Regions from separate parts of the Peribacillus sp. NPDC097224 genome, predicted to be linked through region 3. Evidence: predicted binding sites of a transcription regulator. Region 3 holds the regulator's gene; each other region holds the start of a gene.
What was found. Region 3 encodes LexA, which represses DNA repair genes until DNA is damaged. Its sites were predicted from a motif close to CGAACATATGTTCG; they were not measured.
Positions count from the first base shown of each region.

Region 1: a site for LexA is predicted at 2,632-2,645, ahead of ACIQXR_RS01440 (Y-family DNA polymerase). Genes of this name have one in related genera too.
Region 2: a site for LexA is predicted at 2,369-2,382, ahead of recA (recombinase RecA). Genes of this name have one in related genera too.

Region 1 covers NZ_JBIWDK010000001.1:280,176-284,468, reverse strand. The annotation lists gene ACIQXR_RS01455 (alpha/beta hydrolase) at 1-482, shown strand, start outside; gene ACIQXR_RS01450 (iron-sulfur cluster biosynthesis family protein) at 529-852, opposite strand; gene ACIQXR_RS01445 (YolD-like family protein) at 955-1,287, opposite strand; gene ACIQXR_RS01440 (Y-family DNA polymerase) at 1,313-2,572, opposite strand; gene ACIQXR_RS01435 (NlpC/P60 family protein) at 2,969-3,628, shown strand; gene ACIQXR_RS01430 (DUF3221 domain-containing protein) at 3,685-4,218, opposite strand.
Region 2 covers NZ_JBIWDK010000005.1:20,029-24,321, reverse strand. The annotation lists gene ACIQXR_RS11285 (helix-turn-helix domain-containing protein) at 1-170, shown strand, start outside; gene pgsA (CDP-diacylglycerol--glycerol-3-phosphate 3-phosphatidyltransferase) at 345-929, shown strand; gene ACIQXR_RS11275 (competence/damage-inducible protein A) at 946-2,178, shown strand; gene recA (recombinase RecA) at 2,528-3,571, shown strand; gene rny (ribonuclease Y) at 3,914-4,293, shown strand, end outside.
Region 3 covers NZ_JBIWDK010000012.1:36,557-40,849, reverse strand. The annotation lists gene ACIQXR_RS18360 (peptide MFS transporter) at 1-644, opposite strand, end outside; gene ACIQXR_RS18355 (GlsB/YeaQ/YmgE family stress response membrane protein) at 1,398-1,634, shown strand; gene ACIQXR_RS18350 (hypothetical protein) at 1,806-2,093, opposite strand; gene lexA (transcriptional repressor LexA) at 2,286-2,909, opposite strand; gene yneA (cell division suppressor protein YneA) at 3,069-3,380, shown strand; gene ACIQXR_RS18335 (YneB family resolvase-like protein) at 3,393-4,049, shown strand; gene ACIQXR_RS18330 (DUF896 domain-containing protein) at 4,114-4,293, shown strand, end outside.

The DNA.
Region 1 (4,293 bases), on a different contig from region 3:
AGTTAAAAAAACGTAAAGGTTCAGATCTTTTCTTCGGCATTCATGGTGAATCCATGGGGGCTGTGACCCTTCTTCTATATGCGGGCATGCTTGAAGATGGAGCAGATTTTTATATTGCCGATTGTCCATTTTCCAATTTTGAAAAGCAAATTCAACATCAAATCGGCATGGAAATCCCTTTTCCAACCTGGTCCATCTTTCCACTTGGGCGCATGTTCATCAAACTTCGTGATGGATATTGGACGAACGAAGTATCACCGATAGATTTCATTAGTACTATCGAAAAACCAGTGCTGTTCATTCACAGTGAACCTGATACTTTCATTCCCGCCTCCATGACACTTGAATTATATGAAGCAAAAAAAGGACCAAAACAACTTTACCTCGCAAAAAACGGGGCTCACGCACAATCATATAATGCTAATCCCAAGGAATATGAGGAACGGATCGACCAATTTCTCGAACAGCTTGTATTGAAATAGACAAAGGGAGAATCCCACGACTATCGGGATTCTCCCTTTGCTTTTTTTAGAGTTTATTAAAGTAACTCATCCTTGGATTCAAGATTTGATTCGGGCTTTTTAGCTGAAAGCAGTTTGCTTCGACCACAAAGTCTATTGTCATGATATCATCGAGAAAAATCATTTTAGATTTTTCGACATAAAGGGGAACTCCATTGGTCTCCACTTTTTGATTATCCTCCTCAAGCTCGTCAACGAGCCAAAGAGCTGTCACGCCACTTACTACGCAACCACAGCCATCTGTATCATATTTCAACTGTAAATGTCCTTCTTTTCCCTGTATTTTATCGGAAAGTTTTTCGGCTGCTCTATCTGTCCATTCAATGTACATCTCATTTCCCCCTATTCGTTCCATTCCCCCATTATAAACGATGAAAGGACCCCTGTCCTTTTCCCGCACTCTTGTGCATCCATGGGGATAATCCCACCATTCTTATTCCATCAATCTTACATCCGCTATATGGGAAAGTTGAATATAATGTGGTTGCTGAAAATGGTCAATAATATGAAGTCTTTGCAAGCATTCATCATAATAATGAATGCTTCCGATTAAAAGCTGGTATCGGGTTCTGTCATAATAGGCAATCATGACCTCTCTACCTTCTTCCATCGCTTCCCCCATCACAGCATTCATTTCTTCAAACTGCTGTTCATCGAGAATGCGTCTTGCTTCATGGCTATCCTCCGCCACCCAATCCCGCAACATCTTCACATGTTCCGGTAGCATCATGGATGTCCATTTGATACGCCCCCGATCATGAATCATTCTTTTTCCTCCTCTGACGACTTTGTCAAGCCTTATGCCCGCCAAGCAATCCGCTTCTATAAACGGCCGTCCCGGCTTTCGTATACGAAACCGCGCGCAACAGTGATTTTGAACCATATTTATGTCGAATGCGGTCAACGGTATAACTCAATTCCCGCTTTTTCCACCGTGAAGCATCAAATAAAGTCAGCTGCATCTCATTATCATCCACAATATTCGAGAGTGTGACCGAAACGCTACGAACCGTTTTTTGCTTATGATAGTTTTCATAAAAAAGTTCAAGACAGACTTTATACAATTCCATTGTGATATTTGTCGGTTCCTCAATCGAACGGGAGCGATGAAACCCACCGCCAAACTCATCCTTACTATAACCAATGCTCAGACTGATCGTCCGTCCAGCCTTCCTATGGGTACGAGCCCTTCTTCCGACTTCCTCACAAATTTCTACCATAACCTGCTTGATCTCGTGTTCTTCCTTGTAATCACGGAGTAAAATCTGACTTTTACCAAAGCTGACCTGCCCCTCGATGATCGGCGCCCCGAGATCTGACAAATCGATTCCCCAGGCATGATGATAAAGCTGATTGCCCATAATCCCGAACTTCGCTTCAAGCAATTGAAGGTCATAATTGGCAAGTTGCCCGACAGTGAATATTCCCATGCCATGAAGGGTCTTTTCCACCCTCCTTCCTATCCCCCACATTTCACGAAGCGGAGAAATCGGCCAAAGCTTAGCTGGTACGTCTTCATATGTCCACTCAGCTATTCCTGTATGTTTGGCCTCGAGATCAAGAGAAAGCTTCGCCATCAGCATGTTCGGCCCAATCCCGATTGCACTTGGAATCTGTAATTCCCTTTCAATGTCATCTTTTATTTTCCTGGCAATATTCCAGGCATCCCCCCATAAAGAAGCCGCTCCATCAACTTTCAAAAAACTTTCGTCCACACTGTATACATGAATCGCTTCTTTTGGAACATAGCGGTGAAACAAGCGCGTAATCTCCGTCGAAACTCTCAAATAAGTGGCCATTTTGGGTTCAACGACTAGAATGCGTCGATCTTTCGGTATCTCAAACTTCCGGGAACCGGTTTTTATACCGAATTCCTTCTTTAGCTTTGGAGAAGCCGCAAGCACAATGCTCCCCTCCCTATTCTTATCACCCACCACTGCCAAATAACATTCGAGCGGGTCCAATCCATGCATGACCGCTGAGCAGCTAGCATAAAAACTTTTCATATCAATACACATAATTGATTGTTTCGGCATCATGCTATAATCCATTTTTTCTTCACCCTATACAGAATATATGTTCGTGTTTATATTATATCCCTCATTCTAAACGAATAAACGTTCGCATTCAATGGAAGTTTCATGACAAATTTCCACCTATTTATGGGAACTTTTTAAATACCCATAAATACCCTTTAATTTAAAAGTAATCCATTATATCCAACTAGTTTTTATAAATATAATTAGTTGGTATCTTGCCTAAAAGGGGAACCGAGTCTTTTAACCCTTTTACTATTTAAGAAAAACGATTTCGCTGATTTTCACTAAGTATTACTACTTATTTTTTGTAATGAAAATGTAATCAAAAACTGGTTTGATTGTCACAATGGTATTGTAGGATAATATTGTTAAAGAAAAATAGAGAGATAGAGAGAGGAAATGAGATACATGAAGAAATGGATTGCCTCAGCTGCTGTTGCTTCTGCATTAATGCTGACGCCACTTCAGGCGTTTGCAAATATTGGAGATCAAACCCTCAGACCCGGAATGACACATAGTGATGTCAAACAACTACAGACCCTATTAAAAACTAAAGGTTATTTCACATATACTGGTTCATCGACTACTTACTACGGAACCTATTCAACAACTGCCGTAAAAAACTTTCAAAAAGCTAAAGGATTGACTGCCGATGGGATTGCAGGAAGAAATACCTTCAATGCGCTCGGTGTTTATAATGTCAATAATACAAGCATGATTAATTATGCAAAAACATTGATAGGCTCGCCATACAAATGGGCTGGCACGACACCAGCAGGATTTGACTGTTCGGGGTTCATCTATTATGTATTCCAAAAATCACAAGGAATTACCCTACCACGGACAACATCCCAGCTTTACGGGAATACCGGATTGAAAGTATCAACGCCATCAAAAGGCGATCTTGTATTCTTTGATACTTCTTCTGGAAAGACGGGTGTTTCCCATGCTGGAATCTACATTGGAAACAATCAGTTCATTCATGCTTCCTCTTCTAAAGGAATTACCATCACCGATATGAATAACTCCTATTGGGCGCCAAAATACCTGGGTGCAAAAACTTTATAAAAAAAACATGAGGTTAAAACAAAGCAGGGCAGAATCTATTTGATTCTGCCCCCTTATTATTTTAGATATAAGATTTCTTCAGTAGAATCGTCTACGGTCACAGTAAATGATGCGTCCAAGTTGGAGCGATTCATCATTTCAATATTGTATACATGCTCGGAAGGGAAATGAATGATTTCAAGAACCATGAAACGCTGACTAGGAGCTTTAGTCACATGCTCAAGTGCAGCAGTTACGGCCTTTTGCTCTTCTAGACTCTCTTCATCCTTTAAAATCCGTATCAATTCTGCATCCGCTTTCGAAGGAAATGATTCTTCGACCTCTCCACCGTACCATGGTTTAACTTTCATCCCGATTGCCAAGTCTGAATAACTGAGCTTTGCCCCATGTTCATCTTGTATATACGTATGATTTTTCACCTTGTAATACGTCCCTTTTATCAGAATCCGCTTATCATCTAAATCTGTAATGAATCCTTCTTCTCCCTTGCCAATGGACTTATGGGGTTGCTCTTCAGAGAAGGATTGACAGCTTCCCAGAATGAAAAAAAGGAATAAAAAGATAAAAGACTTTCCCATAACGAGCTTCATACAAAATCCCTCCTATAAAACAGACGAATTCACCAATGAAATGGTTACATAAGATGGAAAGATAATCCAAATAAA
Region 2 (4,293 bases), on a different contig from region 3:
AAAATGAAAGTGAGGAAATAGATTTTACTGAAGAAAAAGAAGCTGTCATTAATATTGGTAGAGCAAACGAAACGGAAATTTTTGTCAATGATGAAAAGCTTGAGTATACTATTTCACCCAATGATATGACTACGCAATTGGTTACGATACAATTTACGAAAGCGGAATAGTCATCTCTTAGATGACTATTTTTCTCTTTTCTATATGGAAAATGTCCATGTTAAACCGGCATACATCAATGATTTTGAGGTAAATTATACATAGGTAAACCTGGCCATTGGCCACATTACAATGATGGAAAGCGCATTGCCTAAAAGCAAGCGTATATTTTGGAGGTTAAAAGTTTGAATCTGCCTAATAAGATTACAGTAGCAAGAATCTGTCTAATTCCAGTTTTTTTAATCATCATGCTCGTACCTTTTTCTTGGGGAACACTTACTTGGGGAGAGTATACATTGCCGGTGGCACATCTAGCGGGGGCTATACTTTTCATCATAGCTTCTACTACGGATTGGATTGATGGTCATTTTGCAAGAAAATATAATTTGGTTACTGATTTAGGGAAGTTTTTAGACCCGTTGGCCGATAAATTACTAGTTTCGGCAGCATTGATTGTTTTAGTTGACTTAGATTTAATGTACGGCCAGTCCTGGATTGCCATCGTCATTATCAGTCGGGAATTTGCCGTTACTGGTTTACGACTGGTTTTAGCCGGTACGGGTGAAGTGGTCGCGGCCAACCAATTGGGTAAAATTAAAACATGGGCACAAATTGTCTCAATATCTGCTTTATTGCTTCATAACCTGCCCTTTGCTTTTATTTCGCTTCCATTTGCCAATATCGCTCTATGGATTGCGTTAATCTTTACAATATGGTCTGGGGCCGATTATTTTGTGAAAAACAAGCAAGCTTTCATTAATTCTAAGTAACGAAGGGGTCGTTGATATGGATGCAGAAATCATTGCAGTAGGCTCTGAACTTCTATTGGGGCAAATTAACAATACAAACGGAAGGTTTTTATCGCAACAGTTTGCTGAAATGGGTGTCAATGTTTTTTACCATACTGTCGTCGGAGATAATGACCGTCGTCTGCAACAAGCCATAGAGATTGCTGAGTCACGGGCTAACTTAATTGTCTTTACTGGTGGCCTTGGTCCAACGAAGGATGATTTAACGAAGGAGACAATTTCTCGCCACATTGGGAAAAAGCTCGTCTTTGATGAGGATGCACTACAATCCATAGAAGCGTACTTTCAAAAGCGCGGTCGTCCAATGACTGAAAATAATAAGAAGCAGGCTCTTGTTTTGGAAGGCTGTGATGTATTGCCAAACGACCATGGCATGGCACCCGGAATGGTCTTGGCTAAATCGGGAATCACATATATGCTGCTTCCTGGTCCACCAAGCGAAATAGAACCAATGTTCTTAAACTACGGATATGAAGCAATCATGAAAAGGCTTGAAAAGCATGAACGAATTGATTCGAAGGTTCTTCGTTTCTACGGAATAGGGGAAGCGGAGCTGGAAACGGTGATAGAAGATCTTCTCGTAGACCAAACCAATCCAACCATTGCCCCACTTGCAGCTGAAGGGGAAGTGACTTTAAGGATTACAGCAAAAGAATCGTCTAAAGAAAAGTGTGAAGAGCTTATTTTGGGAGCGGAGAAGGAAATCCTTAGTCGGGTCGGTCAATATTATTATGGAAGTGATAATACATCGCTGATAAAAGAACTGGTTAAAGAATTAACGGTCCGTAAGCTAACGATCGCGGCGGCGGAAAGTTTGACCGGTGGAATGTTTCAAGAACAGTTAACGACCATACCAGGTGCTGGAAAAGTGTTCAAAGGCGGTATTGTCAGCTATACAAACGATGCAAAGGCGGATGTGCTAGGCGTAAGCGAAGGAACCATTTCAACTCATGGCGTCGTGAGCGGAGAGTGTGCCATGGAAATGGCCTCTAAGGTACGGGAGAAGCTTGATGCGGATGTGGGTATCAGTTTTACTGGCGTGGCAGGACCCGATGAACAAGAAGGGAAACCAGTGGGTACTGTATTCATTGGCATTTCCTTACGGGATGGGGACACCCGCTTTGAAGAGTTGAATTTATCTGGAAGCAGGGCGCAAAACCGAGTAAGAAGTGTAAAATATGGTTGCCATTATTTATTACGGGGTTTATAAGCGACATAAAAGCAGAGCTTAAAAGGCTCTGTTTTTTTATGTCTTAGAAGTTTTCGTTTTGTCGAATTAGGGAAAAGAAGAAAACAGTTTATTCAATAAAAAGGCATTTTATTAGCGGATATCTAAAAGAAAAAGGTAAAATCACGTAGACAAAATACTTTTTCATGAAGATTTAACCAAAAGAAAAAAACGAATGAATGTTCGACTTTTTGCTTGGCAAAATAGCAAAAAGAGTATATAGTTAAGATAGGTTTTGAGACAAGATATTGACCTTGTCCTCAAAGAATGGCTAACGTAAGAACATCTTTAATCGGACTGCCGATTATTTGAATATAGAGGAGGAACTTAAGTGAGTAGTGATCGTCAAGCGGCTTTAGATATGGCGTTAAAACAAATTGAGAAACAATTTGGTAAAGGTTCTGTAATGAAACTTGGAGAACAGTCCGATCGAAGAATCTCAACGATTTCGAGTGGGTCTCTAGCGTTGGATGTAGCATTGGGAGTAGGTGGCTATCCGAGAGGCCGTGTCATTGAGATATACGGACCGGAGAGTTCAGGTAAAACGACTGTTGCCTTGCATGCAATAGCAGAGGTGCAAAAGACTGGCGGAACAGCTGCATTTATTGATGCTGAGCATGCCTTGGATCCAGCATATTCTGAAAAACTTGGCGTGAATATTGATGAATTGTTGCTTTCACAGCCTGATACTGGTGAACAAGCCCTTGAGATTGCGGAAGCGTTAGTGAGAAGTGGTGCGGTGGATATTATTGTTATCGACTCCGTAGCAGCACTTGTTCCTAAAGCGGAAATCGAAGGAGAAATGGGAGATTCCCATATGGGTCTTCAAGCCCGTATGATGTCACAGGCCCTTAGAAAACTTTCTGGTGCTATCAATAAATCAAATACCATTGCGATTTTCATTAACCAGATTCGTGAAAAGATCGGGATTATGTTTGGGAATCCAGAAACGACTCCTGGTGGTCGTGCCTTGAAGTTCTATTCGACTGTTCGTCTTGAAGTGCGTCGTGCTGAACAATTAAAACAAGGTAATGAAATCGTTGGTAATAAAACAAAGATTAAAGTCGTTAAAAATAAAGTAGCTCCACCTTTCCGTCAAGCGGAAGTCGATATCATGTATGGTCAGGGAATCTCACAGGAAGGCGAAATCATTGATATGGGTGCAGACCTGGATATCGTCCTAAAAAGTGGTTCGTGGTATTCATACAATGATGAGCGTGTGGGACAAGGTAGGGAAAATGCGAAATTGTTCTTGAAAGAAAATCAGGACATCGCTAAGGAAATCTCACAAAAAATCAGGGACCATTATAATCTAGATGGAGAGTTTGAGCTCCCGAAAGAGGCTGAAGAGGAGCATCTTGAACTACTTGATTGATGGTAGGAAAGGACCTAAGCTAATTATGCTTAGGCCTTTTCTATATTCCTTAAGATCTTTGAAATGGAAAAATTGCAAAAATTAAAGCGGTTTTGCAGTCCTCAATTATGTTAAACTGATACATAATTGCTATGCATAGTAATAAAACGAGAATAAACCTTGATACATAAGGGACAAAGGCTTGACAATAAAAATTCTCAACTATACAATTAATATGTATATTTTACAATTTTTCAAACTAAAATTTTGAAAATTAAGAGCTGTATATTGAATTTATGTGCAATGTACTTGCCGACAGTTCAACATTTTATGTAAAAGTTCATAGCAAGGGGAGGTGAAACGATGGAACCCATGACAATCATCTTCACTTTGCTTGGCCTAATCGTCGGTGCAGTTGTTGGTTATTTTATTCACAAATCAAAATTTGAGAGTAAAATAGCAGGGGCAAAGGGCTCTGCTGAACATATCCTTGAGGATGCAAAACGTGAAGCGGAAGCGCTTAAAAAAGAAGCCTTGTTGGAAGCAAAAGATGAAATTCACAAGGTTCGTTCTGAGTCCGATCGGGAATCCCGTGAAAGAAGGAACGAATTACAAAAACAAGAAAATCGATTATTGCAAAGAGAAGAGAATCTTGATCGGAAGGATGAAACGTTGGATAAACGTGAAAGCCTTTTAGAGAGAAAAGAGGAGTCTCTTAACCAAAGACAACAGCATATTGAAGA
Region 3 (4,293 bases):
CCAGCAAGTCCAAGATTTTTTTTCTTTGTAGCCATGAAGACGATTAATCCAATAAACATACCAACGGCTGCAATGCCGAATCCAAGGTGGAAATTGTACTTCATTCCAACTGTTCCGACAATAAGCGGAGCAATGAATGCACCCGTGTTTATTCCCATGTAGAATATGCTGAAACCAGAATCTCGACGGTTATCGTCTTCTGCATATAGCTCCCCAACAATACTAGATACATTAGGTTTTAAAAGACCTGTACCTATAACGATTAGTATCATGGAAACGAAGAACATGGAAATGCTGCCCGGTATCGCAAGTGCAATATGACCAAGCATAATCAATATACCGCCGTAAAAAACGGCTTTCGATGTTCCGAAAATCCTATCGGCAAACCAGCCACCAATAATTCCGGACATATATACTAAGGATCCATAGATGGATACAATGGCTAGAGATGTTTTTTCATCAAGACCTAATCCACCTTTAGATACCTCATAATACATATAGTATACAAGAATGGCCTTCATACCATAATAGGAGAAGCGCTCCCAAAACTCCGTGAAGAAAAGAGTGAATAGTCCTTTAGGGTTTCCGAAAAAACCTTTTTGAGGAATGCTATCCAAAATTTTCTGTTTATTTATTGATGACATACATTCTCCTCCTTTTATTATTGTATAATAACTTTTCTTAGAGCTCTTGTAAAGAATATTTAGTGTATTTTAATAATAGTTCTTAATAACCTGTGTTTATTTTCCATTTTAGTAAAATGCAGGACTATCGAAATAGTATAATTAGGTAAGAAGGTATATATTAGAGCCCTTTAATCACTTTGGATTGAAAACGCACCGTTCATTTGATATATAATCCATTAAGTAAATGATTTGGGGTTTCGAATTGCAAGAACCTTCAACAAGTTATGAAAATCCAATTTTAAATGGTTGTGTAGAAAAAATGATGATGAATAAAGGTTGAAATATTAAAAAAGTATGGTAGGAAATAGTGTAAATAATTGAAAATAGGAATATTGTCATATCGACAAAGGAAGCCAAAATACTTATTCTAGTATAGAAAGCAATTTAATTGTTTTCTTTTTTACCATGTGGTGCCGCCAGATAATTGCAGTTATCTGGCGGCATTTATTATTATAACCAAATAATAATTTTCAACCATTCTTACTGGATGGTTTTCTTTGTGGTAGGGAGAACGGAAGATCAAACACTAAAGGCCACCCTTTTTAGGGCGGCCTTTTATAGTACCTATATAGGTAGAAGTATATAAGCAGCCGATAAGTTTATTGCCTGAGGAGCTTAAAGTGATTTTCATTAGTCACAAGTCTGTTCTATTAATAAAAAAATTTCATAAATTTTAGAGAAAGGAGGTGGTTATTTTTGGAGCTAATTTGGATGTTAATTGTTGGTGGAATAATTGGATGGCTGGGAAGCCTGATTTTAGGAAGGGATATGCCGGGTGGAATTATTGGAAATATCATTGCTGGATTTGTTGGAGCATGGCTTGGTACTGCAATTTTAGGGCCAATCGGACCTGAAACAGAAGGGTTTTACATTGTGCCTGCGTTACTGGGTGCCATAATTGTAGTGTTCATTGTATCCATTATCATGAGAAATACAAGATGGAGGTAGAAAGCAGAGGGTACACGATTGAATAAATTTTCCAGAATCACGTGTAGATGGTTTAGAGAAAGCTGATCTATATGTGTCCATTATTGCTTGAAAATGCTGTTCAACAATACTGGACAGTTTTTTTGCGTAAAAAAATAGAGGTTTTCGATCGAAGGATCCATCAGTGTTTACTCAATCCGAATGATTATCAGAGTTCCTAAAGGATACGAAAGCTGTTTTAAGTGCGGCGTAATTACCGATACTGGCGTATCCGTAAAACCATCCCATAAAAATCCCGGTAGTCAAGTGATGCCGATGGCTTATGAATATAGAAATGATTAAACCAAGACATAAAGCAATAGTGGGTACGTAACTTCGGGGGATAGGAAAGAGAAACTTTATAATTTGGGTCAAAATCATGATAGTTGGGATAGCCATTACAGCATCCCAAAAATTCGTATGTATCGTCGGAAAATCCATAGTAACACCACTTTCAAAAAGAAATGTCTATTGAACTAATTTCACCGGATATAAAAGAATTATACCTTGTTTATTTGACTTGGTTTGTTATTCAATGCTCTCTAGTAAAATATTATAATATTGCTTCTGTCATATACATAGGATGAAATACATAGACTTAAAACAAATAAAAAAAGCGCAATTTGTGCGCTTTTAGTGAATTTGCCTATATAGCCCGATCACTCTTCCAAGAATGGTTACATCTCTTAGAATGATAGGTTCCATATTGGAGTTTTCTGGCTGAAGCCGTATGTAATCCGGTTCCTTAAAGAATCGTTTAACGGTGGCTTCATCATCTTCCGTCATGGCCACGACGATATCTCCGTTATTGGCATTGCTTTGTTGTTTTACAATGACATAATCTCCATCATGAATTCCCGCTTCAATCATACTTTCACCCATAATTTCAAGCATGAACACATGATCATCATGTGGAACCATACTTTCAGGAAGAGGGAAGTATTCCTCTATGTTCTCGATGGCAGTTATCGGCATACCTGCGGTTACTTTTCCGAGAAGTGGTACGTTAACTACGTTTGTTTTTGGAATGTTATTAGATTCTTCTATATTTAAAATCTCAATGGCCCTTGGTTTAGTCGGGTCGCGTCTGATTAAGCCTTTGCTTTCCAAACGAGATAAATGTCCATGTACAGTCGAACTTGATGCAAGTCCCACAGCTTCGCCAATCTCTCTAACGGAAGGTGGATAACCTTTTTGACGAACTTCATCTTTTATGAAATCAAGAATATCCTGCTGCCGTTTTGATAGTTTAGTCATATACGCACCTCTTCTCTATAATTCTTTGCTATATTATAGCATGGCTCCACATGCTATACAAACATAAGTTCGAATTTGGTTGTTGACTGAAACAAACGTTCGTATTATAATTCAATCATCAACCAAAAACGAACGTACATTCGCTATGGAGGGATATTAATGAAGACATTTTGCAAAAATAATATTTATACGATTCTATTAGCAGGATTTGTATTTATCTTGTCTATTTTATTCTCTTTCACATTAGATAGTAATCAAAATAAGGATTTCCTTTCGATTGAAATTAACGAAGGTGATACTATATGGGAGATTTCAGAAGAATATGGTCAAACCGAATTGACAAAAAAAGAATTCATTGGTTGGATAGAAGAGTATAACGGTGTAAGGGCGGATACTATTAAGGCAGGTCAAATCATTGTCATACCAGTTGAAAGTGAAAAAGTAGTCCAAAGTTTGGCTAGTAAGCAGTAAAGGTAGGTTCATATGAAAGCAGTCATCTATTGTCGGGTAAGTACAGAAAAAGAAACACAGGAAACCTCGCTAGCTAGGCAGGAAGAGGAATTAGTGAAGTTAGCAGAACATAATGACATGGAAGTCGTTTCAATAATAAGAGAGCAGGCAAGTGGTTACGAACTGAACCGTGACGGGATATTTGACATGCTTGATCTTTTTAAGACAAAAGAAGCGGATGTTCTCTTGATTCAAGATGAAACTAGGTTGGGAAGAGGAAATGCTAAAATTGCCTTGTTTCATGTTGTACTTAAAGAAGGAGTGAAGATTTTCACACTTTCTCATGATGGTGAATTAGAGTTATCGGACTCTGATGCCATGGTTATCCAAATTGTTGGTATTGTAGAAGAATATCAACGTAAACTACATAACCTGAAAATTAAACGTGGTATGCTTAGGGCCGTTGAAAATGGCTACCGGCCCCAGAAAAACCTGAAGAACCAAAGAAACTCCACTGGCAGGGATCGTAAAGAAGTACCCATAGAAGAAATTGTGAAACTGCGTTCGAATGGATTAACTTTTGCGGAGATTGCGGCAACACTGAGAGGCTTTGGCTATGAAGTGTCAAAAGCAACGGTACACCGCAGATTCTTGGAATACCAGCAAGGTACACCGAAGAATCAATCATAGAACTTGTAATTTCACTTTTTTTTTAATACCATGTCAATATCCGTATATATAAAGGAGAAAAATTATGCTATCAAAAGAAAAAATGGCCCGTATCAATGAACTTTCTAAAAAAGCTAAGGGAGAGGGCTTAACTGTAGAAGAGGCAAAAGAGCAAACTTCCTTACGAAGTGAGTATTTGGAGACATTTAGACGTTCAATGGCTGATACGCTAGAAAATGTTAAAGTTATCGATCCGGAAGGTAAT